DNA from 3 places in the Geodermatophilus sp. SYSU D00815 genome. Region 2 is predicted to be linked to each of the others. Evidence: riboswitches for the same ligand, from Rfam matches in the RefSeq annotation. Region 2 holds a riboswitch; each other region holds the start of a gene.
What was found. Region 2 has a riboswitch for cyclic di-AMP ahead of ACI78S_RS05200 (NlpC/P60 family protein). Riboswitches for the same ligand answer to the same signal wherever they lie in the genome.

Region 1: another riboswitch for cyclic di-AMP. It lies ahead of ACI78S_RS01850 (peptidoglycan DD-metalloendopeptidase family protein); the one in region 2 lies ahead of ACI78S_RS05200 (NlpC/P60 family protein).
Region 3: another riboswitch for cyclic di-AMP. It lies ahead of ACI78S_RS13540 (transglycosylase family protein); the one in region 2 lies ahead of ACI78S_RS05200 (NlpC/P60 family protein).

The regions. Positions count from the first base shown of each region.
Region 1 covers NZ_JBJGYO010000001.1:360,322-370,636, reverse strand. The annotation lists gene rsmI (16S rRNA (cytidine(1402)-2'-O)-methyltransferase) at 1-837, opposite strand, end outside; gene ACI78S_RS01865 (dolichyl-phosphate-mannose--protein mannosyltransferase) at 891-2,417, shown strand; gene ACI78S_RS01860 (MFS transporter) at 2,459-3,733, shown strand; gene ACI78S_RS01855 (enoyl-CoA hydratase/isomerase family protein) at 3,785-4,579, shown strand; gene ACI78S_RS01850 (peptidoglycan DD-metalloendopeptidase family protein) at 4,584-5,807, opposite strand; cyclic di-AMP (ydaO/yuaA leader) riboswitch at 5,819-5,964, opposite strand; tRNA gene ACI78S_RS01845 (tRNA-Ala) at 6,184-6,257, opposite strand; gene ACI78S_RS01840 (hypothetical protein) at 6,323-7,054, opposite strand; gene ACI78S_RS01835 (GNAT family N-acetyltransferase) at 7,211-7,831, opposite strand; gene glp (molybdotransferase-like divisome protein Glp) at 7,842-9,251, opposite strand; gene ACI78S_RS01825 (UTP--glucose-1-phosphate uridylyltransferase) at 9,282-10,211, opposite strand; gene ACI78S_RS01820 (5-formyltetrahydrofolate cyclo-ligase) at 10,239-10,315, shown strand, end outside.
Region 2 covers NZ_JBJGYO010000003.1:129,839-140,153, reverse strand. The annotation lists gene ACI78S_RS05210 (lytic transglycosylase domain-containing protein) at 1-51, opposite strand, end outside; gene ACI78S_RS05205 (MBL fold metallo-hydrolase) at 204-1,091, shown strand; gene ACI78S_RS05200 (NlpC/P60 family protein) at 1,150-1,659, opposite strand; cyclic di-AMP (ydaO/yuaA leader) riboswitch at 1,695-1,784, opposite strand; gene ACI78S_RS05195 (hypothetical protein) at 2,113-2,304, shown strand; gene ACI78S_RS05190 (alpha/beta hydrolase family protein) at 2,330-3,520, opposite strand; gene ACI78S_RS05185 (AfsR/SARP family transcriptional regulator) at 3,736-4,551, opposite strand; gene ACI78S_RS05180 (MGH1-like glycoside hydrolase domain-containing protein) at 4,778-7,486, shown strand; gene ACI78S_RS05175 (aldose epimerase family protein) at 7,545-8,579, opposite strand; gene arfA (arabinosylfuranosidase ArfA) at 8,605-10,119, opposite strand.
Region 3 covers NZ_JBJGYO010000010.1:88,705-99,019, reverse strand. The annotation lists gene ACI78S_RS13575 (sugar ABC transporter ATP-binding protein) at 1-917, shown strand, start outside; gene ACI78S_RS13570 (ABC transporter permease) at 914-1,972, shown strand; gene ACI78S_RS13565 (substrate-binding domain-containing protein) at 2,084-3,061, shown strand; partial or broken gene ACI78S_RS13560 (ribokinase) at 3,096-3,890, opposite strand; gene ACI78S_RS13555 (Gfo/Idh/MocA family protein) at 3,975-4,973, shown strand; gene ACI78S_RS13550 (transaldolase family protein) at 5,030-5,671, shown strand; gene treZ (malto-oligosyltrehalose trehalohydrolase) at 5,675-7,429, opposite strand; gene ACI78S_RS13540 (transglycosylase family protein) at 7,609-8,190, opposite strand; cyclic di-AMP (ydaO/yuaA leader) riboswitch at 8,191-8,351, opposite strand; gene treY (malto-oligosyltrehalose synthase) at 8,520-10,315, opposite strand, start outside.

The DNA.
Region 1 (10,315 bases), on a different contig from region 2:
GGAGCCCTTCGCCGTGACGACGGCGTCGTACACGGTGCGGCGGGGCAGGCCGGTGCGGACGGCGACGGCGCGGATCGCGTCCTTGCGACCGGTGCCCGCGGCCTCCTCGGCGGCGACCGCGGCGGCCAGCTCGGCCGGCGTCAGCTCCACCGGCGCGGCCACCGCCCCGGCCACGACGAGGGTGATCTCCCCGCGCACCCCCTGGGCGGCCCACGCGGCCAGCGACGCCAGCGGGCCGCGGCGGACCTCCTCGTGCGTCTTGGTCAGCTCCCGGCACACGGCGGCCGGGCGGTCGTCGCCGAAGGCCGCGGCGGCGTCGGCCAGCGCCTCGGCCAGCCGGTGCGGGGACTCGAAGAAGACCATCGTGCGCCGCTCGTCGGCCAGGCCGGCCAGGCGCGCGCGGCGCTCCCCGCCCTTGCGCGGCAGGAAGCCCTCGAAGCAGAACCGGTCGCACGGCAGGCCCGAGACCGCCAGCGCCGTGGTCACCGCCGAGGGCCCCGGCACCGAGGTCACGGGCACGCCGGCCTCGATGGCCGCGCGCACCAGCGTGTAGCCGGGGTCGGAGACCGACGGCATGCCCGCGTCGGTGAGCAGCAGCACGGTGGCGCCCTCGGCCAGCGCGGCGAGCAGCCCGGGCAGCCGCGCGCGCTCCACCGACTCGTGGAAGGTCACCACCCGCCCGGACAGCGACACCTCGAGGTCGGCCGCCAGCCGGTGCAGCCGGCGCGTGTCCTCCACGGCCAGCACGTCGGCCGACGCCATGGCCTGGCGCAGCCGGGGGCCGACGTCGCCGGGCTGCCCGAGCGGCGCGCCCCCCAGAACCAGCCGTCCCGTCACGCCCGCAGCCTGTCACGACAGCGCCGGCGCGGCCGCTCACTACCCTGGCCCGCATGGCCGTGCCGGTGGACGAAGCTGCGCCGGCGGCAGCCCCCGAGCAGCCGGCGCCCGCCCGCGCGCGCCGCTGGCCCGTGCCCCGCCCCCTGCGCGACGGCCACCCCGCGCTGCCGGCCGACAGGCGGCTGTCCTGGGCGCTGGCGATCGCGCTGGGGCTGGTCAGCTTCGTCGTCCGCCTGTGGGACATCAGCTACCCCAGCGACGAGCTGTTCGACGAGGCGTACTACCCGCCCGAGGCCCGCGAGATCCTGATCTGGGGCTTCGAGTACAACCGCGGCTACACGTTCATCGTCCACCCGCCGCTGGGCAAGTGGCTGATCGCCGCCGGCGAGTGGCTGTTCGGCTACAACTCCCTGGGCTGGCGGTTCCCCTCCGCGGTGGCGGGCTCGATCGCCGTCGTCGTCCTGGTCCGGCTGGCCCGCCGGCTCACCGGCTCCACCCTGCTCGGCGTCCTCGCGGGCCTGCTGCTCGCCCTGGACGGCTTCACGTTCGTCCTCTCCCGCACGGGCCTGCTCGACATCTTCCTGCAGGTGTTCGTCGTCGCGGCCGTCGCCTGCCTGGTCGTCGACCGGGACAGGGTGCGCGAGCGCATCCGCGCCGCCGGGCCGCTGGCCACCGGGTTCCGGCTCGGCCCGCGCGGCTGGCGGATCGCCGCCGGCTTCCTGTTCGGCTGCGCGTGCGCGGTCAAGTGGAGCGGGATCTGGTTCCTCGCCTTCTTCGCCGTCCTCTCGCTGTTCTGGGAGCGCGCGGCGTGGCGGTCGGCCGGCGTGGGCAGCCCCACCCGGACGACGCTGCGCCGCGGCCTGCCGGGGGCGCTGTGGGCGCTGGCCGTCGTGCCGGTTCTGACCTACGTCGCGAGCTTCACCGGCTGGTTCCTCGGCGAGACCAGCCAGGGCCGGCACTGGGCCGACCAGCACCCGGAGACGGCGTTCCCGTTCGTCCCGGGCGCGCTGCGCTCGCTGTGGCACATGCACACCGAGTGGTGGACCTTCCACAACAACCTGTCGAGCCCGCACCCGTGGGAGTCGGGCCCCTGGTCGTGGCTGGTGGACGGCCGGCCCATCCTGCTGTGGAACCCGCAGGGGCTGACCGACGAGTCCGGCGGCCAGATCGTCCGCTACATCCTCATGGTCGGGACGCCGACGCTCTGGCTCGCCTTCGCGCCCGCGCTGCTGTGGCTGATCTGGCGCATCGCCGCGCGCCGCGACCCGGCCGCGCTCACCGTGGCCGTGGGGATCGCCGCCGGGTGGCTGACCTGGTTCCTCAACCCCGAGCGGACCATGTTCATCTTCTACATGGCGCCCGTGGTGCCGTTCTTCGTCCTCGCGGTGACCCTGGTGCTGCAGGACGTGCTCGGCGCCCGGCAGGCCGAACCCTGGCGGCGCCAGGTGGGGCTGGGCGCCGTCTGCCTGTACGTGGCCGTCGTCGCCGCCACCTTCGTCTTCTTCTACCCGGTGCTCACCGGGCAGCCGCTGCCGCACGCCGAGTGGCTGCAGCGGATGTGGTTCCCGTCATGGTTCTGAGGGGTGGCCGGACAGGTTAGTTGGGCGTTACAACTGATCTCGTGACACAGCCCGACTTGTTCCGGCAGCCGAAGGCCGTCTTCGCCGTCGCCTTCGCCTGCGTCGTCAGCTTCATGGGCATCGGCCTGGTCGACCCGATCCTGCCGGCCCTGTCGGCCCAGCTGGACGCGACGCCCAGCCAGGTCAGCCTGCTGTTCACCAGCTACCTGGTGGTGACCGCCGTGGCGATGCTGGTCACCGGTTGGGTCTCCAGCCGGATCGGCCCCAAGCGCACCCTCCTCACCGGGCTGGCGATCATCGTCGTCTTCGCCGCCCTGGCCGGCCTGTCCGGCTCGATCGACGGCATCGTCGGCTTCCGGGCCGGCTGGGGGCTGGGCAACGCCCTGTTCATCGCCACCTCGCTCGCGGTCATCGTGGCCAGCGCGACCGGCGGCTTCGCCGGCGCGATCGTGCTCTACGAGGCGGCGCTCGGCCTCGGCATCGCCACCGGTCCCCTGCTGGGCGGGCTGCTCGGCGACGTCAGCTGGCGCGGGCCGTTCTTCGGCGTCGCCGCGCTCATGGCGATCGCGCTGCTGGCCACCCTCGTCCTGCTCGACCCCATCCCCAAGCCGGCCCGGCCGACGCCGCTCTCCGCCCCGCTGAAGGCGCTGCGGCACCGCGGCCTGCTGACCATGAGCCTGACGGCGGTGCTCTACAACTGGGGCTTCTTCACCATGCTCGGGTACGCGCCCTACCCCATGGAGCTCGACCCGGTCGAGCTCGGCTGGGTGTTCTTCGCCTGGGGCCTGCTCGTGGCGTTCTTCTCGATCGTCGGCGCCCCGCGGCTGCAGGCCCGCTTCGGCACCGCGCCCTCGCTGTACGGCGCCCTCGGCCTGTTCGCCGTCCTGCTGCTGCTCATCGGGCTGTTCACCGACACCCGCTGGGCGCTGATCACCTGCGTGGTCGCCTCCGGCGCCGTCGTCGGCATCAACAACACCCTCACCACGCAGGCGGTCATGCTGGTGGCCCCGGTCGAGCGGCCGGTCGCGTCGGCCGCCTACGGGTTCGTGCGGTTCATCGGCGGCGGGCTGGCCCCGTTCGTGGCCGGGAAGATGGTCGACGCCTGGGACATCCACGTGCCCTTCGTCGTCGGGGCCGTCGCCGTCGCGCTCGGCGTCGCCGTCCTCGCCACCGGCCACCGGATGCTCGCCCGCGCCGACGCCGACCTCGCCACGGCCGGGCACGGCAGCCCCGACGACGTCGCCGGGGAGGTGGCCGACGAGTTCGGCGGCGCCCCGGGCGCCGTCGACGAGGAGCGTCACGCCGTGCGCCCCTGACCGACCCTCGCCTACGGTGACGGCGCAGGCGCAGGCGGCGGGAGGACGGCGATGACCTCGACCGACGAGCGGCCCCGGGTGCTCACTCAGGTCGACGGCGACGTCTGGCGGATCACGCTGGACCGCCCCGAGTCGGGGAACGCCCTCGACCCGGCGCTGGCCCGGCAGCTCGCCGCCGCGCTGCGCGACCGGCCGGAGCCGACGCGGGCGGTGCTGCTGCTGGCCAACGGGCCGCGGTTCAGCGTCGGCGGCGACATCTCCTACTTCTCCGCCGCCGAGGACCCCGGCGCCCAGGTCGGGCAGCTGGCGCACGACTGGCACGAGGTCGTCCGCCTGCTCCTGCGCTGCCCGGTGCCCGTCCTGGCCGGGGCGCAGGGCTCCGTCGCCGGCGCCGCGGTGGGCCTGATCGGGGCCTGCGACATCGTGGTCTGCGGCCGCTCGGTCAAGATCCGGCCCGCCTACCTCGGCATCGGGTTCTCCCCCGACGGCGGCTCCTCGTGGGCGCTGACCCGCGCCCTCGGCGCCCCGCTGGCGCTGGACCTGCTGCTCACCGACGGCGCGCTCAGCGCCGCCGAGGCGCACACCTTCGGCCTGGTCAGCCGCCTGGTCGAGGACGAGGACCTGCACGCCGAGGCGATCGCCCTGGCGCACCGCGTGGCCGCGGGCCCGGTGCGGGCCATGGTCCGCACCCGCTCGCTGGTGCGGCAGGCCGCCGTCCGCACCCTCGACGAGCAGCTCGACGAGGAGGCGCGGCTGATCGCCGAGTCCGCGGCCGACCCGGAGGGCCGGGAGGGCGTGCGGGCCTTCCTCGAGAAGCGGGCACCCGACTTCCGCGGCGCGGTCTAGCGCCTCAGCACCCGCCCAGCGAGATCCCCCGCGCGGTCAGCCACGGCACCGGGTTCTGCCGGTCGGCGTAGAGCCCGCCGTTGTGCACCTCGAAGTGCAGGTGCGGCCCGGTCGACTGGCCCTTGTTGCCCACCTCGGCGATCTGGGTGCCGGCCGACACCACCTGCCCGGCGCTGACGAAGAACCGGTTGACGTGGCCGTAGAGGGTGATCGAGCCGTCGCCGTGCTGGACGTAGACGGCCTGGCCGAAGCCGTTGGCGGCCCCCGCGTGCAGCACGGTGCCACCCTCCGGCGCGTACACGGGGGTGCCGATCGGGGCGGCGATGTCGACGCCGTAGTGCATGGAGCCCCAGCGCGCGCCGTAGCAGGAGGTCACCCGCCCGACCGTCGGCGGCACGGCACCGCCACCGGCGGCCGCGGCCGCGACCGACTGCGCGGCGGCCTCGGCCTGCTCGGCCTCGGCCTCCTGCTGCTGCTGGTAGGCGGCGTCCGGGTCGCGGGAGCCCGTGGCGGCCAGCAGCGCGATCTCGGCCTCCCGCAGGTCGGCCTCGTGCGCGGCCTTCTCGGCCTGCGCCTCGTCGTAGGACCGCTGGGCCTCGGCCAGCCGGCCCAGCGCCTCCTGCTCGGCGCTCGCCGCGTCGCGGGCCACGGCGTCCCGCTGCGCCACGGCCTCGCGCGCGGCTCGGTCGGCCTGCTCCTGCCGGTCCTCGACGGCCTCGTACCGGGCCAGGGTGGCGGCGCGCTCGTCGCTGAGCAGGTCGAGGGTGACCGCGCGCTGGAGCACCTCCCCGGGGCCGCCCTCGCCGAGGAAGGCCGCGGCGGAGCCGAGCGCCGAGTCACCCATGTAGCTGCGCCGGCCCAGCTCGGCGACGTCGTCGCGGGTCTCGGTCACGTCGGCGCTGGCCGCGGCGAGCTCGGCGGCGGCCGCCTCGGCGGCGGCCTGCGCCTCGGTGAGCGCGGCCTGGGCCTGCAGGCTGGCGTCGGAGGCGGCCTCGGCCTCGACCGTGAGCCGCTGCAGCTCCGTCTCGGCGGCGGCGACCAGCGTCGTCAGCCGGGCCACCTCGGCCGCTGCGGCGCGCGCGTCGTCGGCGGGCGCGGCCTGCGCCGGTCCGCCCGACAGCAGGACGGCGAGGCTCACGGCGACGGCCACGACCCCGGACTGCTGGGTCCGGGAGCGGCGCTTCTCGGTGTTCGGGGCAGGTCGGTGCGGGTACTGCGGGGTCGCCAAGTCCGGCGGGCTCCTTCTTCCTCGCCGCCTACCGGGTTAGCTGACGGGTTCGGGCGGGAAGACGCCCTACCCGCGCGCCCCCGTGCGCGCAGGATTCACCCCAGGGGATCCATGGGTCCCCGGTCCGACCCGAGGGCCGGTTCGGCGGGGCCGGCCGGTGCCCCGACGGGGTGCCGAGGCGTGCTGCGGCCGGACCGCCGGGAAGGCTACCCGAGATCACGGGCAGGTCACGAACCGGCTGCTCGCGCCCCACAGGCCCCACGGGTTCGCCCGGACCACGGTCCCCCGCGGCGGGAGGAGGTCGCGTCCGGGGGCGACGGGCCCGGAACGCGACGACGCCGCCGGGGCGGGTGCCCCGACGGCGTCGGCGGAAGGGTGGAGCTGAGGGGATTTGAACCCCTGACCCCCTCGATGCGAACGAGGTGCGCTACCGGACTGCGCCACAGCCCCTCGGACGAACAGAGTACCGGCCGAGGACTCCGGCGCCGCGACCGGGGCGGCGCCGGAGCGTCGCCTCAGCCGTTGACGACCCGGGCCGGGCGGTACTCGTCGATGTCGGCGAAGCCGATGTCGTCGTCGTCCAGGCCCACGACCGCGCTGTTCTGCCAGCCGGCCGGGGCCGCGGTGCGGGCGGCCACGACCCGGCCGGGCCGCAGCGGGTGCACCGGGGCCAGCGGGAGGCTGGGGTGCGGCAGGGAGGGCAGCGCCTCCTGCGCCTCCGTCCGGTGCCCGGCCACCGCGGCGACCGGGGCCGGCCGGCGCTCGGGCGCCGGCCGCCGCGCGGGCGCGGGGCGGGCGGTGGAGCCGAGGAACGCCTCCCGGGCGGCCTGGCGGGCTGCCCGGCGGGCGGCCAGCCGCTCGCGGCGGGCGACCCGCCGCAGCACCAGCACGTAACCGACGACGGCGAGGTCGAGCAGCGCCTGCGCCGGCCACACCCAGGGGTTGACCAGCAGCGCCCCGGCGAGCGCCAGCACCGCCAGCACGACGAGGGAGCCGAGGGTCCGCCGGCGCAGCTTGTGCACGTCGACCTTGAGCTCGCCGCTGGTGCGCAGCGCCTCCCGGTCGATGGCCACCCGCTCGGTGTCGGCCGCGACCACGGGGTCCACGCTGCGCCGGCGCTTCAGCGTCCGGCCGGTCGACGCCGTCGTCCCCTGGTCGGCGTGCGAGTCGCCGCGGGTGACCACCATCGGCACCAGCACGACGAACCACAGCACGACCAGAGCGGCGAGGAGAGCCCCCGATCCCATCCAGAACACCACCTGTCACACGAGTCACCGGCCTCGGCAGGTTATGCAGGAAGTCCACCCGGAACGGGGAGGCGCGCTGGAGTGTCGCGTGCGGATCCTGCAACGCGTGTGACGACCGGGGCGGCGTGTCGACATGAGGACCGTCCCGGCAGCGGGTCAGCGTGGTATGCGCTCGCGCCAGCGGGCCAGCACGCCGCCGGGCAGGTCCTCGGCCAGCAGGGCGTAGGTGAGGTGGTCGCGCCAGTCCCCGTCGATGTCGAGGTAGCGGCGCAGCAGGCCCTCGCGGGTGAACCCGAGCCGCTCGACCAGCCGCTGGCTGGGCCCGTTCTCGGGACGGATGTCGGCCTGCAGCCGGTGCAGCCCGACCGGGCCGAAGGCGTGGTCGCAGACGAGGGCGACGGCCAGCGAGGCCACGCCCCGCCCGGCGACGGCCCGGTCGATCCAGTAGCCGAGGTGACCCGAGCGCATCGCCCCGCGGACGACGTTGTCGACGGTCACCTGCCCGGCCAGCCGGCCGTCCACCCGGACCGCGAACGGCAGGGAGGTGCCGGCCCGGGCACGCCGGGCGACCGCGCGGCGCATCGCCCGGTACGCGGCCGGGGTGTGCCGCAGGCGCCAGGGCTGCGCGGCCGACGGCTCCCACGGCGCCAGCCACCGCTCGTTGGCCAGCCGCAGCCGGCTCCACTCCGCCGCGTCTCGCCGGCGCAGCGGGTGCAGCTCCACGGGGCCGTGGGCGAGGACCGCCGGCCAGCCCGGGTGGAGCAGGGGATCGCTCACGATCCGGGTCTCAGCCGCCGAGCAGCAGCGGCATGACCGTCACCAGCCCGCCGGGGGCCACCTCGGTGACGTCCTCGTCCACGACGATCAGGCAGTTGGCGCGGGCCATGCGCGCCAGCTGGGCCTCGGTGCCGTCGCCGACCGGCTCGACGACGTACCCGCCGTCGGGGTGCCGCATCACCGTGCCGTGCAGGTACTGGCGGTAGCCCAGCGGGGAGACCAGCTGCTGGGCCGAGATCGCCTGCACGGTGCGGCGGAACAGCTGGCGCTTGCCGAGCATGAGGCGGATCGCCGGGCGGACGAACACCTCGAAGGAGACCAGCGCCGACACCGGGTCGCCGGGGACGCAGATCACCGGCACCGAGTCGCGGCCGAGCCGGCCGAAGCCCTGCACCGGCCCGGGGTGCATCGCGACCGAGCTGAACGTCGTCGGCCCGAGCTCGGCGAGCACCTGGGGCACCGTGTCGAAACCGTCACCGGAGAAGGTGCCCGAGACCAGCACCAGGTCGCTGCGCAGCAGCGCGCTCTCCAGCCGCTCCGTCAGCCGGTCGCGGTCGGTGGGCAGGATGCCGCCGCGGTAGGCCTCGGCGCCGGCGTCGCGCGCGGCCGCGGCCAGGGCGTAGGAGTTGACGTCGACCGCCTGCCCGGGGGCGGGGTCCGCGCCGACGTCGACCAGCTCGGGGCCGGCGGACAGCACCGAGATCCGCGGGCGCGGGCGCACCAGCACGCGGTCGCGGCCGACCGCCGCGAGCAGGCTGATCTGCGCCGGCCCGATCGGCGTGCCGACCTGGACCGCCGAGTCGCCGAGGGCGACGTCGTCGCCGACCCGGCGCACGTAGCTGCCCGCGGGCGGCGCGGCGTGGACGGCGACCCGGACCTCGCCCTGGTCGGTCCACACCGCCGGGACGACGACGTCGGCGCCGGCGGGCAGCATGGCGCCGGCGCCGACCAGCTGCGCCAGCCCCGGCCCGATGGACGACGGCGTGGCGGTGCCGGCGGTGCTCACCCCCACCACGGCCAGCTGCACGGGCGCCTCGAGGGTGGCGGTGGCGACGTCCTCGGCCCGGACGGCGTAGCCGTCGAGGGCGGCCTGGTCGAAGGCGGGCAGCGCCCGCTTGGAGACGACGTCCTCGGCGCAGAGCAGGCCCTGCGCGTCGAGCACGGCGAGCTCGATCGGGTCGACCTGCGGCGCCGCGGCGAGGATCTCGTCGAGGTGGTGCTCCACCGTGCGCACCTGCGGCGCGGCAGCCGCGGGCGGGGGGGACGGGATGCGGTCGAGCTCGATCTGGGTGGTGTCCCGGGCCTGCTCGGGCGTCCGCGTCAGCGGCTCGCGCAGCGCGATGCCGTGCCGCAGGTCCATCTGCGACGTCTCCCGCTGCGTCCCGGGACCCCCGCTCGTGCTGTCGTCCGTTCTGCCCACGGGACCGATGGTGCCTCCTGCCGCCCGCGCTCAGGCCGGCGACGCGCCATCGGCGGGCAGCTCGGCGACGAACTCGGCGAGCCACGCCCGCAGCGGCGGGCCCAGGTCGTCGCGCTCGGCGGCCAGCCGGACGACCGCCTTGAGGTAGTCGAGCTTGTCGCCGGTGTCGTACCGCCGGCCGCTGAAGACGACGCCGTGCACGGGCTCGCCGCGCTCGACCAGCGTGGCCAGGGCGTCGGTGAGCTGGATCTCGCCGCCGCGGCCGGGCGCCGTGCCGCGCAGCACCTCGAAGACCTCCGGGGCGAGCACGTACCGGCCGATGATCGCCAGGCTGCTCGGCGCCTCGTCCACCGGTGGCTTCTCGACCAGGCCGGTGATCCGCACCACCTCGTCGCCGTCGGAGGCGTGCCCGCTGGGCTCGACGGCGACCGCGCCGTACTTGTCGATGTTCTCGCGCCCCACGTCGAGCAGCGCGACGACCGATCCGCCGTGCTCGGCGCGGACGGCCAGCATCTGCTCGAGCAGGTGGTCGCGCGCGTCGATCAGGTCGTCGCCGAGCAGGACGGCGAACGGCTCGTCGCCGACGAAGGCGGCGGCCTGCAGGACCGCGTGCCCGAGGCCGCGGGCCTCGCCCTGGCGGACGAAGTGCACCTGCGCCACGGTGGTCGACTCGTGGACGGCGGACAGCCGCGCCTCGTCGCCCTTCTTCTCCAGCGCGGTCTCCAGCTCGGGGACCCGGTCGAAGAAGTCCTCGATGGCCGACTTGCCCCGGCCGGTCACCATCAGCAGCTCGCCGAGGCCGGCCCGGGCGGCCTCCTCGACGATGTACTGCAGCGCCGGGCGGTCGACGACCGGGAGCAGCTCCTTGGGCACGGCCTTGGTGGCGGGCAGGAAGCGGGTGCCCAGCCCCGCGACGGGGATGACCGCCTTGCGGGTCGGCCGGGAACTCGGGGTCGGCATGCAGGGGAGCCTAACTAGGCTTCGGCGGTGACTTCCCCTCACGACCCCGCGACCGACCCGGAGGGGGCAGGCGCGGTCAAGGCGGCGCTGCGCGAGCGCTTCCT
Region 2 (10,315 bases):
CGACTGCGGCAGCGCGAGCAGCGCGGCCGCCGTCAGCCCAGCCGTCAGCACGGCTGAGGTCCCGCGCGCCCGCCGACCGCTCACCAGGTGTCCCCCTCGGTCCCGCGTCCTCCGGTGGCCGTGTCCAGACAACCTGGGGAGGGCGCCGGCCGGAAGTGCCCGATCCGGGGGGTGTCGGGCCGGTCGGGGAGGGTCCAACGGCCGTGTCCGCCGCCCCGGTGCGGCCCTACGGTGGCGGCCTCACCCCGCCGGAGGTCCTCATGGACACGCCGTACCAGGCCGCCCCCGACGTCCACGTCTTCCCCGCGAACGTGACGCTGCCGGGCACGGGCGTGCTGCCGGTCAACGCGTTCCTGCTCATGGCCGAGGAGCCGGTCCTGGTCGACAGCGGGCTCGCCGTCGACGGCGACGACTTCGTCGCCGCGCTGAGCTCGGTGATCGACCCCCGCGACCTGCGGTGGGTGTGGCTCACCCACGACGACGCCGACCACACCGGCAACCTCCAGCGGGTCATGGAGCTGGCCCCGCGGGCGCGGCTGGTCACCCACGGGTTCGCCGCGCTGCGGATGTCGACGTGGTGGCCGGTGCCGATGGACCGCGTGCACGCCGTGCGCCCCGGCGACGCGATCGCCGTCGGGGACCGCACGCTCACCGCCGTCACGCCGCCGCTGTTCGACAACCCCATGTCGATCGGGGTGCTCGACGGGGCGACCGGCGCGCTGTTCAGCGTCGACGCGTTCGGCGCGATCCTCCCCGAGCCGACGCAGCACGCCTCCGACGTGCCGCCCGAGGCGCTGGCCGGCGGCATGCTCGGCTGGGCGACCTCGGACTCCCCGTGGGCGCACCTGGTCGACCGGGCGCGCTTCGGCGAGGTCCTGCGCCGGGTGCACGACCTGCAGCCGACCCGGATCCTCTCCGCCCACCTGCCGGCGGCCGGCGGGACGTCCCTGGACGAGTTCCTGGCGATCCTGGCGCGGGTCCCGGACGCCGAGCCGGACGTGCCGCCCGACCACGAGCAGTTCACGCAGATGATCGAGGCGATGAACCGGCTGCAGCGGCAGGGCGTGCCGGTGCCCGCGCCGGCCGGTTGACCACCGGCGGGCGGCCCGCTGCGGGAGCGGGCCACCCGCCGACGACTCCTCGGGCGGCTCAGACGACCCGGCGGGCGGAGTTGTAGCTCGGCATGGAGTCCACGTCCACCACGCTCACCGGCTTGCCGTAGGTGGACGAGTGCACCATCTGGCCGTTGCCGATGTAGATGCCGACGTGGCTGACCGAGCTGTAGAAGAACACCAGGTCACCGGGCTGCAGGCTGCCCCGGTCGACCGGCGTGCCCATCGTCGACAGGGTGCGCGAGGAGTGCGGCAGCGACACCCCGGCCGCCTCGTAGGCGTACTGGACCAGGCCCGAGCAGTCGAACGAGCTCGGCCCGGCGCCGCCCCAGGCGTAGGGCTTGCCCTGCTGGGCCAGGGCGGTGTCGACCGCCGTCTGCGCGGCGGAGTTGGGTGCGGCGACCGCGGCCGCGGTGAGGGCGGGTGCGGCGGGGGCCGCGGCGTTGGCCGAGGCCACCCCCGGGGTGACGACGATCCCGGCGGCCGCGGCGACGGCGAGGGCGGGACCGGTGAGGCGGCGTGCGAGGGACGTGCGTGCAGTCGTCATCGACGACGGGTTCTCCTTGTTCTCCGTGGCCGCCTACCGGGTTAGCTGACGGGTTCGGGCGGGAGAACCTGCCCGGCGCGACGGCGTCGTCGCGCTTCACCCCAGGACTGCGGTGGGTCCCCGGCCCGGGCGCCGGCGGTGCCGGCCGCCCGGTTCGGCGGCGTCCGGCGGGTGTCCCCAGGGGGTCGGGGACGGGTGCGGCCCGACGGACGCGAGAACGCTAGGAAGATCGCCGACGACGTCGCAAAGCGACGCCTCCGCCGCGGCGCGCCTCCCTCTGCCACCCGACACGCCCGCGCGACCTGCGCCGACGCGGAAAGCCCCGCCGCTGTGCCCGAGCAAAACCGCAGGTCGGGCGAATTGGGTGATCGTCCGCGTGGCCGCACGCGCCGTAGGCGGCCGCTGCCGCAGCGGCACGGTTTCGCCGGCCACCCTCCGGGCACCGAACCCGCCATGACCCAGGGACCGCAGGGTGGCACCCGCGACGACCAGGAGCAGGTGACCGCCGCACCCGAGCAGTCGCCGCGCGCCGCGCAGGGCCCGATGTCGGACGACGTGACGCAGGTGCCGGGCGACCGGGACGTCGAGGAGGGGGCCGACGCCAAGGCGCCCGGCATCTCCGACGCCACCGGCCCGACCGGCTAGCGCCGCCGTCCTCCGACGGCGGGCGTCAGGCCGGCACCTGCTCGTCGAGCCAGTCGAGGACCCGCTCGCCGCGCAGCCCGGTCGCGGCCGGCTCGCAGTGCGCGTCGGCGCCCTCGGCGGCGGTGAACGGCTGCAGCTGCGCGCCCGCGCCCACCCCGCGCACCATCCGCGCCGACTGGCCGGGCCAGAACTGCTCGTGCTCCGGGTCGGTCACCAGCAGCGGGCACTCGATGGCCGCCAGCTGCTCGTCGGTGAGCGCGTACTGCCGCATCGCGGTGAAGAAGTCGAACACCGACGTCACGCCGTAGGGCCGCATCCGCCACTGCAGCGTGGCCCGCGTGCCGCCGGACAGCCTGAGCCCCAGCTCCATCTCCCTGTCGAACTTCTCGCGGTCCCCGGCGTCGAGCAGCTTCACCAGGAAGTGCGGCAGCTGCGCGGCTGAGTACGTCGAGACATCGACGACGCCGGGGTCGGCCACCGCGGCGGCGACCCGGTGCTCGTAGGCCACCGCGCGCGGCACCCAGTAGCCGCCCTGGCTGATCCCCACGACCGCGATCCGGGCGGGGTCGACCTCCGGCCGCCCGACCAGCCAGTCCACGACCGGCGTGAGCACGCGCTCCCAGTCGGGCCGGAACGGCAGGCCCTGCCGGACCAGCGCCGCGTTCTGCCCCGGGCCGTCGTAGGTGAGCACGTTCCACCCGCGCGCCAGCGCGTCGGCCGCGCACCGCGACCACGCGCCGACCACCGACCCGTCGCTGCCGTTGGTGTAGACCAGGGTGCGGCGGGGCCCGCCGGCCGGCCCCGGGCGGAAGAGGTGGCCCGGCAGCGTCGTCCCCTCGTAGGGGACGGCGACGCGCTCGACGTCGACGTCGGTGAGGTCGACCCACCGGTCCCACGCCTCGCGGTGCCGCTCCCAGAGTTCGGCGAAGGTGCCCGTGGCGTCGGCCTTCTCCGTCGCCGCGGCGAAGTAGTTCGCCGCCCGCAGCCAGCGGGCCGCCGCCGACCGGCGGTGCTCGGCCGCCTCGGCCTCGCGGGCCAGCCCGGCGAGCCGCTCGGCGGTGGCGGTCCACTCCCGGACCCAGCCCTTGGCGTCGCCGTCGTGGATGCGGTCGACGGTGGTCAGCACCTCGCCGACGTCGGCAGCGCGGGAGTAGGTCCCGCCCAGCACGTTCTCGACGGCGAACTGGAAGTCGGCGTGCTTGAAGAAGGTGTGCACCGGAGCCCTCCTCACGCCGCGGTGCCGGCGACCCGGCGACCGCGGTCGGCGCCCGGGTGGGTGCCTCGGGGTGTGTGGGACGGCCAGGTGGTCGGCGTGGTCACGGGATCTCCTCCGGTGGTCGGGGAGGCGGCGGGCCCGCCTCGCGGTGCCCACCGTCGTGGCCCGCGCTCCAATCCCGCTCCAACGCCCGGGCGGTGCGCGACGCGGTGGGCTCAAGCGCTCGCGTGCTGCGCGGCGGGCGGCGCGGGCCGGCCCAGGGCCGGGTCCTCGGCCAGGATCCGGCCGTGCAGCTCGCGCAGCTCCGCGCCCGGGTCGAGGCCGAGCTCCTCCTGCAGCAGCGCGCGGGCGCGCTGGTAGGTGCGCAGCGCGTCGTCGGGGCGGCCGAGGTGGTGCTCGGCGAGCATGCGCAGCGCCCACAGGTGCTCCCGCAGCGGCGTCTCGGCCAGCGCAGTCCCCAGCTCGAGCAGCGCGCGCTCCGGCGCCCCGGCGGCCACCAGCGCCTCGGCGAGCACCTCGCGCAGCTGGTCGCGCAGCTCCTCCAGCCGGGCGACCGCGGCCCCGGCCCATGGCCCGTCGGCGCACGGGCCGTAGGGCCGGCCGCGCCACAGGCCGAGGGCCTCCTCGGCGCGGCGGGCCGCGTCGGGTGCCCGGCCGGCGGCGAGCGCCGAGCGGGCCTCGTCGGCGAGTTCCGCGAACCGCAGCGAGTCGACGTCCGCGGGCCCGGCCACCAGCCGGTAGCCGCCGGGCTCGTGCCGCAGCACCGCCGACGGCGCGCCCCGGCGGCGGTCGGGCTCGAGCGCTTTGCGCAGGCGCCAGACGTGCGAGTCCAGCGTGGAGGGCGAGCGCGGCCGGCCCTGGCCGCCCCACATGGCCTCGGCCAGGGCGTCGACCGCCACGTGCCGGCCCGCGTGGATCAGCAGCAGCGAGAGGGCCGCGGCCAGCCGCGCCCCGCCCAGGGCGACCGGGGCGCCCGCGCGCTCGACCTCCAGCGGGCCGAGGTCACGGAACCGCAGGTCTCCCTGCACCATCGGCCTCCTCGCGCGCCGGCACGTGATCACGCGCGTGACCCCGGCCCCCGCTCGGTTCCGCCGGACCTCTGCGTACCGCAACCGGGCGCGCTCGGGAAGGCCGTCGCGCGCGGAGCGCCGGCATGTCGCCGCCGACCGGCGACCCGCGCGCCCCATCCGGCGCCGGGGGTACCGCCCGTCACCCGGGAGACGGCCCGGGTGCGCGCACCCGTGGCACCGTGGGGTGGTGTCTTCCGCAGTACCCGGCGACCGGGACCGACCCGTCGCCGCCCCGCCCCGCACCGCCGAGCACGCGCGGCTGGCCGAGTCCTCCGACATGGCCGCCCCCTGGCGCCAGTGGGGTCCCTACCTCGCCGGCCGCCAGTGGGGCACCGTCCGCGAGGACTACTCCGAGGACGGCGACGCCTGGAGCTCCTTCCCGTTCGACCACGCGCACGCCCGCGCCTACCGCTGGGGCGAGGACGGCCTCGGCGGCATCTGCGACCGCTGGGGCTTCCTCAACTTCTCCGTCGCGCTCTGGAACGGCAGGGACCCGGTCCTCAAGGAGCGGCTCTTCGGGCTGACCAACGCCGAGGGCAACCACGGCGAGGACGCCAAGGAGCACTGGTGGGCCGTCGACGGCACGCCCACGCACTCGTGGATGCAGTGGCTCTACCGCTACCCGCAGGCGGAGTTCCCGTACGCCGAGCTGCGCGAGGAGAACGCCCGGCGCAGCCGCGACGAGCGGGAGTACGAGCTCGCCGACACCGGCGTCCTCGACGAGGACCGCTTCTTCGACGTCCAGGTCACCTACGCCAAGGCCGACCCCGAGGACGTGTGCATCGTCGTCTCGGCCACCAACCACGGCCCGGACCCGGCGCCGCTGCACCTGCTGCCGCAGGTGTGGTTCCGCAACACCTGGTCGTGGGGCCGCGAGCACCGGCAGGGCCTGATCACCCAGCTGCTCGCGCCGACGCTCACGGTGAGCGGCCTGGAGGCGGTCGAGGCCGAGCACGGCTACCTGGGCCGGTACGTGCTCGCCGCCGAGGGCGCGCCGATGGTCCTCTGCTGCGACAACGAGACCAACGCCGTCGCGCTGTTCGCCGCCGAGCGCAACGCCAGCCAGTACCCCAAGGACGGGATCAACCGCTGCGTCGTCCACGACGACCGCGGCGCGGTCAGCCCGTCGAACTCCGGCACCAAGGCCGCCTTCTGGTACCGGTGGGACGCCGTCGCGCCGGGGGAGACCGTCGAGGTCCGGCTGCGGCTGCGCCGCCAGGACCCGGACGAGGACGTCTTCGGCGACGGCTTCGACCAGGTGCTGGCCGGCCGCAGCGCCGAGGCCGACGAGTTCTACGCCCAGGTCATCCACCCGGGACTGGCCGAGGAGGACCGGCACGTCGCCCGCCGCGCGTACGCGGGCCTGCTGTGGACCAAGCAGCTCTACCGCTTCGACGTCTCCGAGTGGCTGGACGGCGACCCCGAGTCGCCCGCCCCGGAGTCCCGCCGCCGGCGCGGCCGGCGCAACTCCGGTTGGCGGCACCTGGCCCTCGCCGACGTCATCTCGATGCCGGACGAGTGGGAGTACCCCTGGTTCGCCGCGTGGGACACCGCGTTCCACTGCATCCCGCTGGCGCACGTCGACCCCGACTTCGCCAAGGAGCAGCTGCTGCTCATGACGCGCGAGTGGGCGATGCACCCCAACGGCCAGCTGCCGGCCTACGAGTGGGCGTTCGGCGACGTCAACCCGCCGGTGCACGCCTGGGCGGCCTGGCACGTCTACCGGATCGACGGTTACCGCGACCAGCAGTTCCTCATCCGCGTCTTCACCAAGCTGCTGCTGAACTTCTCCTGGTGGGTCAACCGCAAGGACGCGATCGGGTCCAACCTGTTCGAGGGCGGCTTCCTCGGCATGGACAACATCGCGCTGTTCGACCGGTCGGCGCCGCTGCCGCCCGGCTACCGCCTGGAGCAGTCCGACGCGACGAGCTGGATGGCGTTCTACTGCCAGCAGATGCTCAAGATCGCCCTCGAGCTGTCGCGGTTCGACCAGGCGTGGGACGTCACCGCGACCAAGTTCCTGCAGCACTTCCTCTCCATCGCGCAGGCGATGAACGCGTTCGGCTCGCACGAGGTGTCGCTGTGGCACGAGGAGGACGGCTTCTTCTACGACGTCCTCGTCGCCCCGGACGGGACGGCGGAGCCGCTGCGGGTGCGGTCGATGGTGGGGCTGCTGCCGATCCTCGGCGTCACGGAGGTGCCCGGCTGGGTCGCCCGCGACCTGCCCGACCTGGCCAACCAGGTGCGCTGGCTGCAGCGCCGTCGTCCCGAGCTGATGAGCCCGCTGCGCAGCCGGTCGGCCCCCGAGGGCCGCAAGATGATCCTGTCGCTGGTCAGCAAGGAGCGGCTGCAGCGCATCCTGCAGCGGATGTTCGACACCGAGGAGTTCCTCTCCCCGTACGGCATCCGGTCGCTGTCGAAGGCGACCGGCCAGGTGATCGCCCGGGTCGGCGGGCGGGACGCGTCGATCGAGTACGAGCCGGGGGAGTCGCGCACCGGGCTGTTCGGCGGCAACTCCAACTGGCGCGGGCCGGTGTGGTTCCCGGTGAACGTGCTGCTCGCCGACAAGCTGCGCACGCTCGGCCGGTTCTACGGGGACGACTTCACCATCGAGATCCCGACCGGCTCGGGCGACCGCCGCACCCTGGTCGAGGCCGCGGACCTGATCGACCACAGCCTGACCGCGCTGTTCCGCCCGGTCGACGGCAAGCGCCCCGCCGACGGCAAGCGGATCGAGGCCGCCGACTCACCGCTGTGGCGGGCGCACCCGACCTTCAGCGAGTACTTCGACGGCGACACCGGCGAGGGGCTCGGCGCCACCCACCAGACCGGGTGGACTGCGCTGGTCGCCCACCTGCTCAACCCGCGGCTGCCCCCCGACCCGCGCTTCAGCTGAGGTCCCGCGGCGCTGGTGCTCCGCCCACCGTCCTGGGCGGAGCACCAGCGCGCCGGGATCAGGGGAGCGGGGCGGTGCCGAAGCGGAAGACCGTCCGCGTCGCGTACCGCTCGCCGGGCCGCAGCACCGTCGAGGGGAACTCCGGCCGGTTCGGGGAGTCGGGCAGGTGCTGCGTCTCCAGGCACAGGCCGTCGCTCTGCCGGTGCGCGCGCCCGCCGCGCCCGGCCGCGCTGCCGTCGAGGAAGTTGCCCGAGTAGAACTGCACGCTCGGCTGGTCGGTGTGCACCTCCAGCACCCGCCCCGACGCCGGGTCGACCACCCGGGCGGCGCGCCGCAGGCCCGAGCCGTCCAGCACCCACGCGTGGTCGTAGCCCTGCGCGCGGCGCAGCTGCTCGTGCGGCGCGCGCAGCCGGTCGCCAACCCGGGTGGGGGTGCGGAAGTCCAGCGGCGTGCCGTCGACCGGCTCGATCGCGACCGGGATGAGCGCCTCGTCCACCGCGACGAACCGCGACGCCGCCAGCTCCAGCGCGTGGTCCTCGACCGTGCCCGCCCCGGCGAGGTTCCAGTACGCGTGGTTGGTCAGGTTGACCACGGTCGGCGCGTCCGTCACCGCCCCGTAGGTGAGCGCCAGGCCCTCCTCGGACAGCTCGTAGCGCACGGTCGCGACCAGCTCGCCGGGGAAGCCCTGGTCGCCGTCCGGGCTGACCAGGGTCAGCTCCACGCCGCCCGGCACCTCCTCCGCCGACCACAGCCGCCGGGCGAACCCCTCCGGCCCGCCGTGCAGGCACGCGTCGCCGTGGTTGGCCGGCAGCCGGTGCTCCACCCCGTCCAGGGTGAAGCGCGCCCCCGCGATCCGGTTGGCGTACCGGCCGGCGACGGCGCCCTGGAAGCCGTCGTCGGCGAGGTAGCCCTCGAGGTCGTCGAACCCGAGCACGACGTCGGCGACGTCGCCCCCGGCGTCGGGCACGCGGACCGACTGCAGCACCGCCCCGTAGGTCAGGACGGCGACCCGGTGCTCGCCGGCACCCAGGACGAACCGGAGGACCTCCCGCCCGTCGGGCAGGACGCCGAAGACCTCCCGTCGGACGCTCATCCCCCTGCGGCCCCGCCCCGCGCCGTCAGGACGCCGCGGCGGGCCGGAGCCGGAGGGCGGTCCAGGACGCCGGCGGCAGGGGGACGGCGAGCTGCCCGTCCGCCAGCCGGGCGCCCTGCCCCGGTCGCGGCACGACGCGGTCCGGGGAGTCGGCGGTGTTGCGGGCGGAGAGGTCGTCGTCGGCGAGCACCGAGTGCTCGGCCACCTCGAGCGCACCGAAGCCGCGCACGTCCGCGGTCAGCGGCAGCGGATCGGTGGTGCTGCGGTTGACCGCGAACAGGCAGACGTCGCCGGTGTCCTCGTCCCAGGTGGCCGTCGCGTGCAGCGTCGGCACCTCGCCGAAGCGCTCGGTCGGGTGCACCGGCGAGTCGACCAGCAGCCGCAGCACCCGTCCGCGGGCCAGCCCCGCCGCCTGCGCGAACGGGTAGAAGATCGTCTGCCGCCAGGCGCGGCCGCCGGGCTCGGTGAGAATCGGTGCGATGATGTTGACCAGCTGCGCCTGGCAGGCGACCGCGACCCGGTCGGCGTGGTTGAGCAGCGAGATCAGGTAGCTGCCGACGACGACGGCATCGACCACCGAGTAGCTGTCCTCGATCAGCGGCCGGGCGAACTGCCAGTCCAGGTTGCCCTGACCGACGAAGCGCTCCTGGTACCAGACGTTCCACTCGTCGAAGGCCAGCCGCAGCTTCTTGCGCGAGCGCAGCCGCGCCCCGACGTGGTCGGCGGTGGCGATGACCGCGTCGATGAAGTGGTCCATGTCGGTGGCGGTGGCCAGGAAGCTCGCGACGTCGTCCCCGTGCTGCTCGTAGTAGGCGTGGAGGGAGACGTAGTCGACCACGCCGTAGGTGTGCTCCAGCACCGTCGCCTCCCAGGAGGCGAACGTCGGCATGGTGCTGTTGGAGCTGCCGACGGCGACCAGCTCGATCGACGGGTCGACCAGCCGCATGGCCTTGCCCGCCTCGGCGGCCAGCCGCCCGTACTCGTGGGCGGTCTTCTGCCCGACCTGCCACGGGCCGTCGAGCTCGTTGCCCAGGCACCAGAGCGCGATGGCGTGCGGGTCCTTGACCCCGTGCGCGCGCCGCAGGTCGGAGAAGTACGTGCCGCCCGGGTGGTTGCTGTACTCGAGCAGGTCGCAGGCCTCCTGGACGCCGCGGGTGCCGAGGTTGACGGCCATCATCGGCTCCACGCCGGCGGTGCCCGCCCAGTGCATGAACTCGTTGAGGCCCACGCTGTTCGGCTCGATCGCGGTCCAGGCCAGGTCCAGGCGGGTGGGCCGCTCGTCGACCGGGCCGACGCCGTCCTCCCACCGGTAGCTGGAGACGAAGTTCCCGCCGGGGTAGCGCACGAGCGTCGGCCCGAGCTCGCGGACCAGCTCCAGGACGTCGCCGCGGAACCCGGCCTCGTCGGCGGTGGGGTGGTCGGGCTCGTAGATGCCGGTGTAGACGCAGCGCCCCATGTGCTCGACGAACGAGCCGAAGAGGCGGCGGTCGATCTCGGCGAGGACGAACCGCGGGTCGAGCACGAGGGAGGCGTCGGTCATGTGCGTGCGAACCGTCCGGAGGTCGGGTGCGGCGGACGTCTCAGGGCTCGAGGCGGGGGGTCCATCGTCGCACGGGGCGGTGTGGCGCGCGTCACGGCACGGGGGAGCCGGCAGGCGGGCGGCTCCCGATGTGACACCGCCCGATGTGACACCGCCGATGTGACACCGCCGATGTGACACCGCCCGATTTGACACC
Region 3 (10,315 bases), on a different contig from region 2:
GGATGGAGGAGCTCCGCCAGATCGCCGACCGGGTGACGGTCCTGCGCGACGGCCGCTACGTCGGCACGCGGCGGATGGACGAGGTCACCGACGACGAGATCATCGCGATGATGGTCGGCCGCGACATCTCGGCGGTGTACCTCAGCCGGCAGGAGGTGCCCACCCACACCGGCGAGGTGGCGCTGTCGGTGCGCGGCCTGTCGACCCGCAACCTGCTGCGCGACGTCTCCTTCGAGGTCCACCGCGGGGAGATCCTCGGCTTCGCCGGCCTGGTCGGCGCCGGCCGCACCGAGACCGCCCGGGCGGTGATCGGGGCCGACCCGACCACCGCGGGGACCGTCGAGGTCAAGGGCCGGCCGGTGCGGATCTCCAGCCCCCAGGTCGCCGTCCGGCACGGGATCGGCTACCTCCCCGAGGACCGCAAGCGGCACGGCCTCATGCTCGAGCAGGACGTCGCGTTCAACGTGGCCATGGCCTCGCTGCGCGACAACCGCAGCCCGCTGGGGTTCCTGCGCCAGGGCCGGGCCCGCCAGATGACCGACCGCTTCATCAAGACGCTGCGGATCAAGACGCCGTCGAGCCGGACCACCGTGAAGACCCTCTCCGGTGGCAACCAGCAGAAGGTCGTCATCGCCAAGTGGCTGGCGCGCAACTGCGACGTGCTCATCTTCGACGAGCCGACGCGGGGCATCGACGTGGGCGCCAAGGAGGAGATCTACAAGCTCCTCAACGAGCTGGCCGCCGAGGGCAAGGCCATCGTGGTGATCTCCTCCGAGCTCCCCGAGGTCCTCCGGCTCTCGCACCGGATCGCCGTCATGTCCCAGGGCCGCATCACCGGCGTGCTCACGCCGGACCGGGCCGATCAGGAAACGATCATGAAACTGGCCACCCAGAACATCGAGGAAGTTGCGGCATGACCACTCCACGCGCAGAAGACCTGGCCGACGCCCGCACGCAGTCGCCGCCCGCGGAGGCCGTCGCCCCGGCACCGGCCGGCCGCACCGGCCGGTTCGCCGCCCTCGGTCAGGGGCTCCAGCAGCTGCTGGCCTTCGGGACCCTCATCGCGCTGATGATCATCTTCTTCATCGCGAGCCCGAAGTTCCTGACGATCACGAACATCAGCTCCATCCTGCTGTCCACCGCCGTCATCGGCATCCTGGCGGTCGGCACCACGTTCGTGATCATCACCGGCGGCATCGACCTGTCGCTGGGCACCGCGATGACGCTCTGCTCGGTGGTCACCGGACTGCTGCTCACCGACGCCGGCCTGCCGCTGCCGCTCGGCGTGCTCGGCGGCGTCGTGATGGGCGCGCTGATCGGCTTCATCAACGGCTTCAACGTGGCCGTGCTCGGCCTGCCGCCCTTCATCGCGACGCTGTCGATGATGCTGGTCGCGCAGGGCCTGGCGCTGGTGCTCTCCGGCGTCGCGCCGATCTACTTCACCGACGTCCCCGGGTTCTCCTCGATCGCCCTCGGCGAGATCATCCCCAAGATCCCGAACGCGGTGCTGATCCTCTTCGGGCTCGCCCTCGTCGGCGGCGTCATCCTGCGCAAGACGATCCTCGGCCGGATGACCTACGCGATCGGCAGCAACGAGGAGGCGACCCGCCTCTCCGGCATCAACACCCGCCGCTGGATCCTGGCCATCTACACCCTGGCCGGCGTGGCCACCGGGATCGCCGGCGTCGTCCTCGCGGCCCGGCTGAACTCCGCGCAGCCGCAGCTCGGGGTCGGGTACGAGCTCCAGGCCATCGCCGCGGTGATCATCGGCGGGACGTCGCTGCTCGGCGGCCGCGGGTCGATCCTCGGCACCATCATCGGCGCCCTGATCATGAGCGTGCTCATCAACGGGCTGCGCATCCTCGCGATCCAGACCGAGTGGCAGACCGTCGTCGTCGGCCTCGTCGTCCTGATCGCGGTCTTCGCCGACAACCTGCGCAAGCGGCGCGCCGAGGGCGGCGCCCATAGGTAGCCCGACCCGTCCGCGCGGATCCGGCCGCGCCCGAAGCCGACGTTCGTCCGGAACCGACCGGCCCCCGACGCAGGGTGCCGGGGCCATGTCACTCGAAGGAGCAACGAAGCTGTGAAGAACCACATGAAGGCGGTCGGGGCGGTTGGTGCCGCCCTCGTGCTGACCCTGAGCGCGTGCGGTCGCGGTGAGGACGCGGGCGGCGAGGGCGGCGGGTCCGGCCTCGACATCGCGCTGGTCTCCAAGGGGTTCCAGCACCAGTTCTGGCAGGCGGTCAAGGCCGGCGCCGAGGAGCAGGCCGAGGAGCTCGGCGTCTCCATGACGTTCGACGGCCCGGCGAGCGAGACCGAGGTCGACAACCAGCTGCAGATGCTGCAGTCGGCCATCGAGCGCCAGCCGGACGCGATCGGCTACGCCGCGCTCGACCCCGAGGCCTGCGTCCCGCTGCTGGACCAGGCGCAGCAGGCCGACATCCCGGTCGTCGAGTTCGACGCCGGCTGCAACTCCGACGTCCCGGTGACCATCTGCCAGACCGACAGCATGGCCGCCGGCGCGCTCGCCGCCGAGCACATGGCCGAGCTGATCGGCGGTGCGGGCAAGGTCGCCATCGTCGGCCACAGCCAGATCAACAGCACCGGCGTCGAGCGGCGGGACGGCTTCGTCGAGAAGATCGAGGCCGACTACCCGGACATCGAGATCGTCGACATCCAGTACGGCGACGGCGACCACCTCAAGTCCGCCGACATCGCCAAGGCCATGCTGGCCGCCAACCCCGACCTCGCCGGTCTCTACGGCACGAACGAGGGCTCGGCGATCGGCATCGTCAACGCGGTCAAGGAGCTGGGCCTGCAGCCGGGCGAGCTGACCGTCGTCGGCTTCGACTCCGGCCAGGCGCAGATCGACGCCATCAAGAGCGGCCTCATGGCCGGCGCCATCACGCAGGACCCGATGGGCATCGGCCGGTGCACCGTCGAGTCGGCGGTGGCCGCGGTGAACGGGGACTCCCTCGAGGAGGTCCAGGACACCGGCTCGTACTGGTACGACGCGAACAACGTCGACTCCGAGGAGATCCAGGCGATGCTGTACGAGTGAGCCCCGGCTCACCCGTAGCGCAGGGCAGGGGCGGCTGGGCGCCGGGGTGCTGCACGCAGCGCGCGGCGGCCTCGGAGGCGGCCCGCATGGCGTCGGCGGGGGAGTCGCCCCGGCTCAGCCGCGCGGCCAGCGTGCCGCAGTAGGCGTCCCCGGCCCCTGTGGTGTCGACCGGCGTGACCGGGACGGCGGGCACCTGCACCTCGCCCCACCGGGAGCCCCGGACCCCGAGGGTCTGCAGCACCGAGGGGACGGCGATCCCCGCCCGCTCGAGCAGGCCGGCCTCGTGCTCGTTCACCACCACCGGGTCGCACTGCGCCAGCACCGCCTCCGGCAGGGCGGCGAACGGCGCCAGGTTGAGGATCACCCGGGCGCCCCGCGACGCCCCCAGCGCCACGGCGGCGGACACGACGTCGTGGGGCAGCTCGAGCGGCATGAGCAGCACGTCCCCGGGGCCGAGGTCGTCGAGCTTGTCGAGGTCCGCGGTGCCCATCCGGTGGTTGGCGCCCGGCGCGACGACGATCATGTTCTCGCCCTCGCGGTCGTTGTAGATGATCGCCGTCCCGGTCGGCGCGTCGGGCACGACCTCCATGCGGGAGGTGTCGACCCCGAAGGCGGCCAGCCGCTCGAGGTACTGGTGGCCCTGCGGGTCGTCGCCGACCTTGCCGACGAAGACCGAGTCCGCGCCGGCACGCGCCGCGGCCACGGCCTGGTTGGCGCCCTTGCCGCCGAACCGGTACTCGATGTCGCCCGACATCACGGTCTCGCCGGTCAGCGGGTGGCGGTCCATGTGCAGGTGCAGGTCCTGGCTCAGCGAACCGAAGACGATCACTCTGCCCAATTCCACGTCCTCTCGATCGGTGGCCGGGAACGTCCGGCCCGCGGCCGGCGGGAGGCGCGGCCAGGAGCAGGCTAGGTGACCACGACGACAGCAGGAGGAGCAGAGGTGGAGAGCGTCCGCTGGGGAGTCCTCGGCGCGGCCCGCATCGCGCGGGAGCAGGTCGTCCCCGCCATCCGGCGCTCGGGGTGCGGCGAGGTCGTCGCCGTCAGCAGCGCGAGCGGGCGGGCCCGCCCCTACGCCGACGAGCTGGGCATCCCGCGCGCCTACGGCACGCACGAGGAGCTGCTGGCCGACCCCGGCGTGGACGCCGTCTACCTGGCGCTGCCCAACGCGCTGCACGCGCCGTGGATCGTGCGGGCCGCGCAGGCCGGCAAGCACGTCCTGTGCGAGAAGCCGCTGGTGCTCGGCGCCGGCGAGCTCGAGGAGGTGGAGCGCGCCGTCGCCGCGGCGGGGGTGCAGCTCACCGAGGCCTTCATGTACCGCCACCACCCGCAGCAGGCCCGCGTCCGGGACCTCCTGCGCTCGGGCGCGGTCGGGGCGCCGGTCGCCGTCTCGGCGCGCCTGCACTTCCCGCTGGACCGCACCGGCGAGCCCGACATCCGCCTGCGGCCCGACCTGGGCGGGGGGAGCCTGCTGGACCTCGGCTGCTACCCGGTCGACCTGTTCGGCTCCCTCCTCGGCGGCGAGCCCGAGGAGGTGGCCGCCGTCGCCTCCCGGGAGAGCGGGGTCGACACCCGCCTGGCCGCCGTCCTGCGCTACGGGGACGTCGTGGCCTCGCTGGACTGCAGCTTCGACGCGCCCTTCCTCAACACCGCCACCGTCGTCGGCACCGAGGGCGTGCTCACCCTCACCGACGCCTTCCGCCCCGACCTCACCGGCGGGATCGGCACGGTGCTCGTGCACCGCGGCGGCGGCACCGAGCGGATCGAGGTCGAGGGCGACCAGTACGCCGCCCAGGTCCGCGCCTTCACCGCCGCCCTGGCCGACCGGCCGGCCGCCGAGGCCGACGCCGAGCTGAGCCGGCGCACCGTGCGCACCGTCGAGCGGATCGCGCGGGCCGCGAGCCCGGCCTGAGCGACCCGCCGCAGAGCACGCCACCGCAGACAGCACCACCGAGAGGACGAGACACCGTGGCCCTGTACATCGACTCCGCCGACCGGGAGCTCATCGCCGAGCTGTGGAGCTCCGGGGTGTTCGCCGGCGTGACCACCAACCCGACCATCCTCGACCGGTCCGGCCTCGGGCAGCGCGACGTGCCGGAGCTCCACGCCTGGCTCACCGGGCTGGGCGTGAAGCAGGTGTACGTCCAGGTGCTCGGCCGGACGCGCGACGAGATGCTGCGCGCCGCGGAGGAGATCCGCGCGCTGGGCTCCGTCGCGGTCAAGGTGCCGGCCACCGCGGAGGGCTTCGCGGCGGCCCGGGCGCTGGTGGAGGACGGCGCCCAGGTGCTGCTCACGGCGGTCTACCACCCGGTCCAGGCCCTCATGGCCCGCGACTGCGGGATCCAGGGCGTGGCGCCCTACGTGGGCCGCATGACCGACGCGGGCCGCGACGGGGTCGGGTCGGTCATCGCCATGCAGCAGGCCATCGGCAGCGAGCCCACGCGCATCCTGGCGGCCTCGCTGCGCAGCGCCGACGACGTCGCCCGCCTGGCCGCCGCGGGCGTGCCCGACTTCACCGTGGGCGGGCCCCTGGCCCGCGCCCTGCTCGACGACGAGCTGACCCGGGCGGCGGTGGAGGAGTTCGAGGCGGCCGCCGCCCGGCACCGCTGACGATCAGGCGGTCGTCAGCACCACGGCGGTCTCCGCCGGCAGGGTGACGGTCTCGCGGTCCAGGCGCGGGGCCTCGCCGGTGCTGAACAGCACGCCCGTCGCCGGCCGGTCGAGGTCGACCTCGCGCGGCTCGCCGGCCAGGTTGGCCACCACCCGCAGCGAGCCGCGGTGCACGACCAGCCAGCGGTCGTCGTCGTCCCACCCGACCGCCACGGCCGTGAGGTCGGGGTCGACCAGATCGGGGTGCGTGCGGCGCAGCTCCAGCAGGGTGCGGTGGAGCTCCAGCAGCCGCGCGTGCGGCTCCTTGCCCGGCTCCGACCAGTCCAGCTTGGAGCGGGTGAACGTCTCCGGGTCCTGCGGGTCGGGGACGACGTCGGCGTCCCACCCGTGCTCGGCGAACTCGCCGATCCGCCCCTCCGCGGTGGCCTTGCCGAGCTCCGGCTCGGGGTGGCTGGTGAAGAACTGCCACGGCGTCGCGGCGCCCCACTCCTCGCCCATGAACAGCATCGGCGTGAACGGGCTGGTGAGCACGATCGTCGCGCCGACGGCGAGCAGGTCGGGGGAGAGCGAGGCCGAGATCCGGTCGCCGACCGCCCGGTTGCCGATCTGGTCGTGGTCCTGCAGGTAGCCGAGGAACTTCCAGCCCGGCAGCAGGGCGGTGTCGACCGGCCGGCCGTGGTGCCGCCTGCGGAAGCTCGACCACGCGCCGTCGTGGAAGTACGCCCCGGTCAGCGTCTTGGCCAGGCCGGACAGGCCGGCCTCGGCGAAGTCGGCGTAGTAGCCCTGCCCCTCGCCGGTCAGCGACGAGTGCAGCGCGTGGTGGAAGTCGTCGCTCCACTGCGCGGTCAGCCCCAGCCCGCCGGCCACCCGGGGGGTGACCATGCGGGGGTCGTTGAGGTCGCTCTCGGCGATGAGCGTCAGCGGTCGCCCGACGGCGACCGCGAGCCGGTCGACCTCCTGCGCCATCTCCTCGAGCACGTGCGTGGCCCGCTCGTCGACCAGCGCGTGGACGGCGTCGAGCCGCAGCCCGTCGACGTGCATGTCGCGCAGCCACATCAGCGCGTTGTCGATGATGTAGCGGCGCACCTCGTCGGAGTCGGGCCCGGAGAGGTTGATCGAGCTGCCCCAGGTGTTCGCGCCGCCCTCGGCGAAGATCGGCATGAACAGCGGCAGGTAGTTCCCGGACGGGCCGAGGTGGTTGTAGACGACGTCCTGGACCACCCCGAGCCCCCGCTGGTGGCAGGCGTCGACGAAGCGCTGGTAGGCGGCCGGGCCGCCGTACGTCTCCTGCACGGCGTACCAGAGGACGCCGTCGTAGCCCCAGTTGTGCGTGCCGTTGAACGCGTTGACCGGCAGCAGCTCCACGAAGTCGACGCCGAGGTCGACGAGGTGGCCGAGCTTGTCGACAGCGGCGTCGAGGGTGCCCTCCGGGGTGAAGGTGCCGACGTGCATCTCGTAGACGACGCCGCCGGCCAGCGGCCGGCCGGTCCACGCGCCGTCGCCCCACGAGTACGCGGCCGGGTCGAACCGGCGGGAGAGCCCGTGCACGCCCTCGGGCTGGCGCCGCGACCGGGGGTCGGGCCGGGGGGTGTCGTCGTCGTCCAGCAGGAACCCGTAGTCCGCCTCCGGGCCCGCCTCGACCTCGGCCCGCCACCAGCCGTCGTCGTCCCGGGTCATGTCGTGGACGGCGCCGTCGACCTGCAGGCGCACGCGCTGGGGGAGCGGCGCCCAGACGGAGAACTCGACGGGTGCGGACATCGCGGAGGGCCTCCGAGGGGGCGGTGGGACGGGATCGGGCCGATCATGCCCGCGCCGGGGCGGCCCAACCGCGGCGCCCGGGAGAGTTCTGACCGCGCGACCTCGCCTCCGGCGTCCCCGTGCCGGGACGCCGGGTGCCCGGCCGGCGGGAACCGGCCGGGCACCCGGACGCGGCCGCCTCAGACGTGGAGGCGCTGCCCGACGTAGATCCGGTGCGGGTCGGGGACGGAGGCCTTGTTCTGGGCCCAGAGCTGGCGCCAGCTCATGCCGTGCCTGGCCGCGATCTTCCCGAGCGTGTCACCCGCACGCACCACGTACGAGCCGCCGGACGACGACCCCTGCGACGAGCCCGAGGACGCCGACGACCCCGCCGCCGCCGCGCTGGACGCCGCCGGGGTCGAGCCGCTGCGCAGGTACTTGCCGCAGGTGGGCCAGGCGCCGATCCCCTGGCCGACGAGCACCTTCTCGGCCACCGCGATCTGCTCCGCGGGTGTGGCCAGGTCGGCCCGGGGGGCGTACTGCCCGCCCCCGTACCCCTCCCAGGTGGCCTGGGCGAACTGCAGGCCGCCGTAGTAGCCGTTGCCGGTGTTGATGTGCCAGTTCCCCCCGGACTCGCACTGCGCGACGCCGCTCCAGTCGTGCGTCGCGGCCGACGCCGGCGCGGCGAGGGCGATGCTCCCCACCGCGGTGCCCAGGGCCAGCGCACCACCGCACAGCAGGCGGCGGACACGGCGGTGCCGGGGCAGGACGTGCTGGGACATGTTTCCTCCGATCCCCGCCGACGAGGTGAGCTGTCGGGTTCGGGCGATCGGTGTGCCCGGCCGCGCGCGGCGGCTTCACCCCCAGACGTCGCTGCGGACGTCGAACGTGGTTCCCCCGCCCCCGTCCGTGGGCTGTTCCGAGGGACAGGCGACCGGTGGACGGGGTTGGGCGGGCCGGCGCCTGGAGCCCGGCCGAGGGAGGCCCGGGCACGCGGCGAACCGTAGGGAGCCCGCCGGGGTGGCGGCCTCCCGGACCCGCCGGTTCCCGGGAGTGTCGTCGGCGTGTCGGCGACGCGCCAGGCGCGGAGCAGCGATCCGCACCGGGCACGTCACCCTGGGTCGCGGGTGAGCAGGGCCACGGGAAGACGGGTGAGGGCCTCGCGGACCGGCGCCCCGGCGGCGTCGGAGACCACCCGGGTACCGGTGAGCAGGTCGCGCCAGGCGCCGGTGGGCAGCCGCAGCGCGGTGTCGCCCCAGCCGCCGGCCGCCTCCAGCCCCACCGGCAGGCGGGTCGCCACCGTCACCGCGCCGCCGCGGTCGAAGGCGACCACGTGGTCGGCCGCCGCCCCGGTCGCCGCGACCGGCTCGTAACCGGCGAACCACCCGGGGGAGTCCCGACGGGCGCGGAGGGTGCGGGAGACCACCAGCAGCTTGGCCGCGCCGGCGTCGTCCACGGCCGGCACCTCGCCGCCGTCCAGCGCGGCCAGCAGCTGCCGGCGCCGGTCGTAGTCGACCGGGCGACGGTTGTCGGGGTCGACCAGCGAGAGGTCCCACAGCTCGGTGCCCTGGTAGACGTCGGGGACGCCGGGCATGGTCAGCTGCAGCAGCTTCTGCGCCAGGGAGTTCGACCGGCCGTAGGGGGTGATCCGGGCGACGAAGGCCTCGATCTCGCGGTGCGTGCCCTCGTCGTCGAAGGCCGCGTCGACCAGCGCGTGCAGCTGCTCCTCGAACGCCTGCACCGGGTTGGTCCACGTCGTCGACGTGCCGGCCTCGCGGGCCGCCTTCTCGACGTAGGCGTGCGCCCGGTCCCGCGACAGCGGCCAGGCGCCCACCAGGTTCTGCCACACCAGGTGCGCCAGCGCCCGGTCGGCGAGCGGGTGCCGGGCCAGCAGGCCCCGCACCAGCTGCGCCCACTCGGTCGGGATCTCGGCGAGCACGGCCAGCCGCGCGCGGACGTCCTCGCTGCGCTTGGTGTCGTGCGTCGACAGCGTGGTCATCGACGCCGGCCGGCGCGCCAGCCGCCGCTGCTGCGCCTCGTGGAACTCCGCCACGGTGCTGCCGAACCGCGCGGGGTCGCCGCCGACCTCGTTGAGCGCCACGAACCGCGCCCACCGGTAGTAGGCGGAGTCCTCCACGCCCTTGGCCATGACCGGTCCGCTGGTCTGCTCGAACCGGGTGGCAGCCTCGGTGCCGGCCTGGGACAGCACCGGGTGCAGCGCATCGACGGCGGCCACCAGGTCGGGCCGCCGGTCGCGCACCGCGGCCACGGTGGTGTCGAGGTGCTCCCGGCCGTCGGGCAGGTAGCTGCGGTAGACCGGGAACGACGCCAGCAGCTCGGCGAGCGCCTCGCGGACCTGGGCGCCGTCCACGCCCGCCAGGTCGCCGACCACCCGCTGGAGGCGGGCGACCTCCGAGCCGAGCATGCCGTCGGTGACCTCGCGCTTGCAGTCGTGCACCAGCCGCGCGTAGTCGACCGGGTGCCCGGCCAGCTCGGTGTCCAGGGCGGTCAGCGCGGCCTCGCCGGCCGGGTCGACCAGGACGTCGTCCACCTCGGCGAGCGCGTCGTAGCCGGTCGTGCCGGCCGTCGCCCAGCTCTCCGGGAGGTCCTCGCCGGGCTCGAGGATCTTCTCGACGACGGTCCAGCGCCCGTCCGACGCCGCGGCGAGGCGGTCGAGGTAGCCCTTGGGGTCGGCCAGGCCGTCGGGGTGGTCGATGCGCAGCCCGTCGACCTTGCCCTCCCGGACGAAGCGCAGCACGAGCTCGTGCGTCGCGTCGAAGATCTCCGGGTCCTCCACCCGGAGGCCGGCGAGGGTGTTGATCGCGAAGAACCGGCGGTAGTTGAGGTCGTCGTCGGCGCGGCGCCAGTCGACCAGCTCGTAGTGCTGGCGGGCGTGCACCTCCTGCG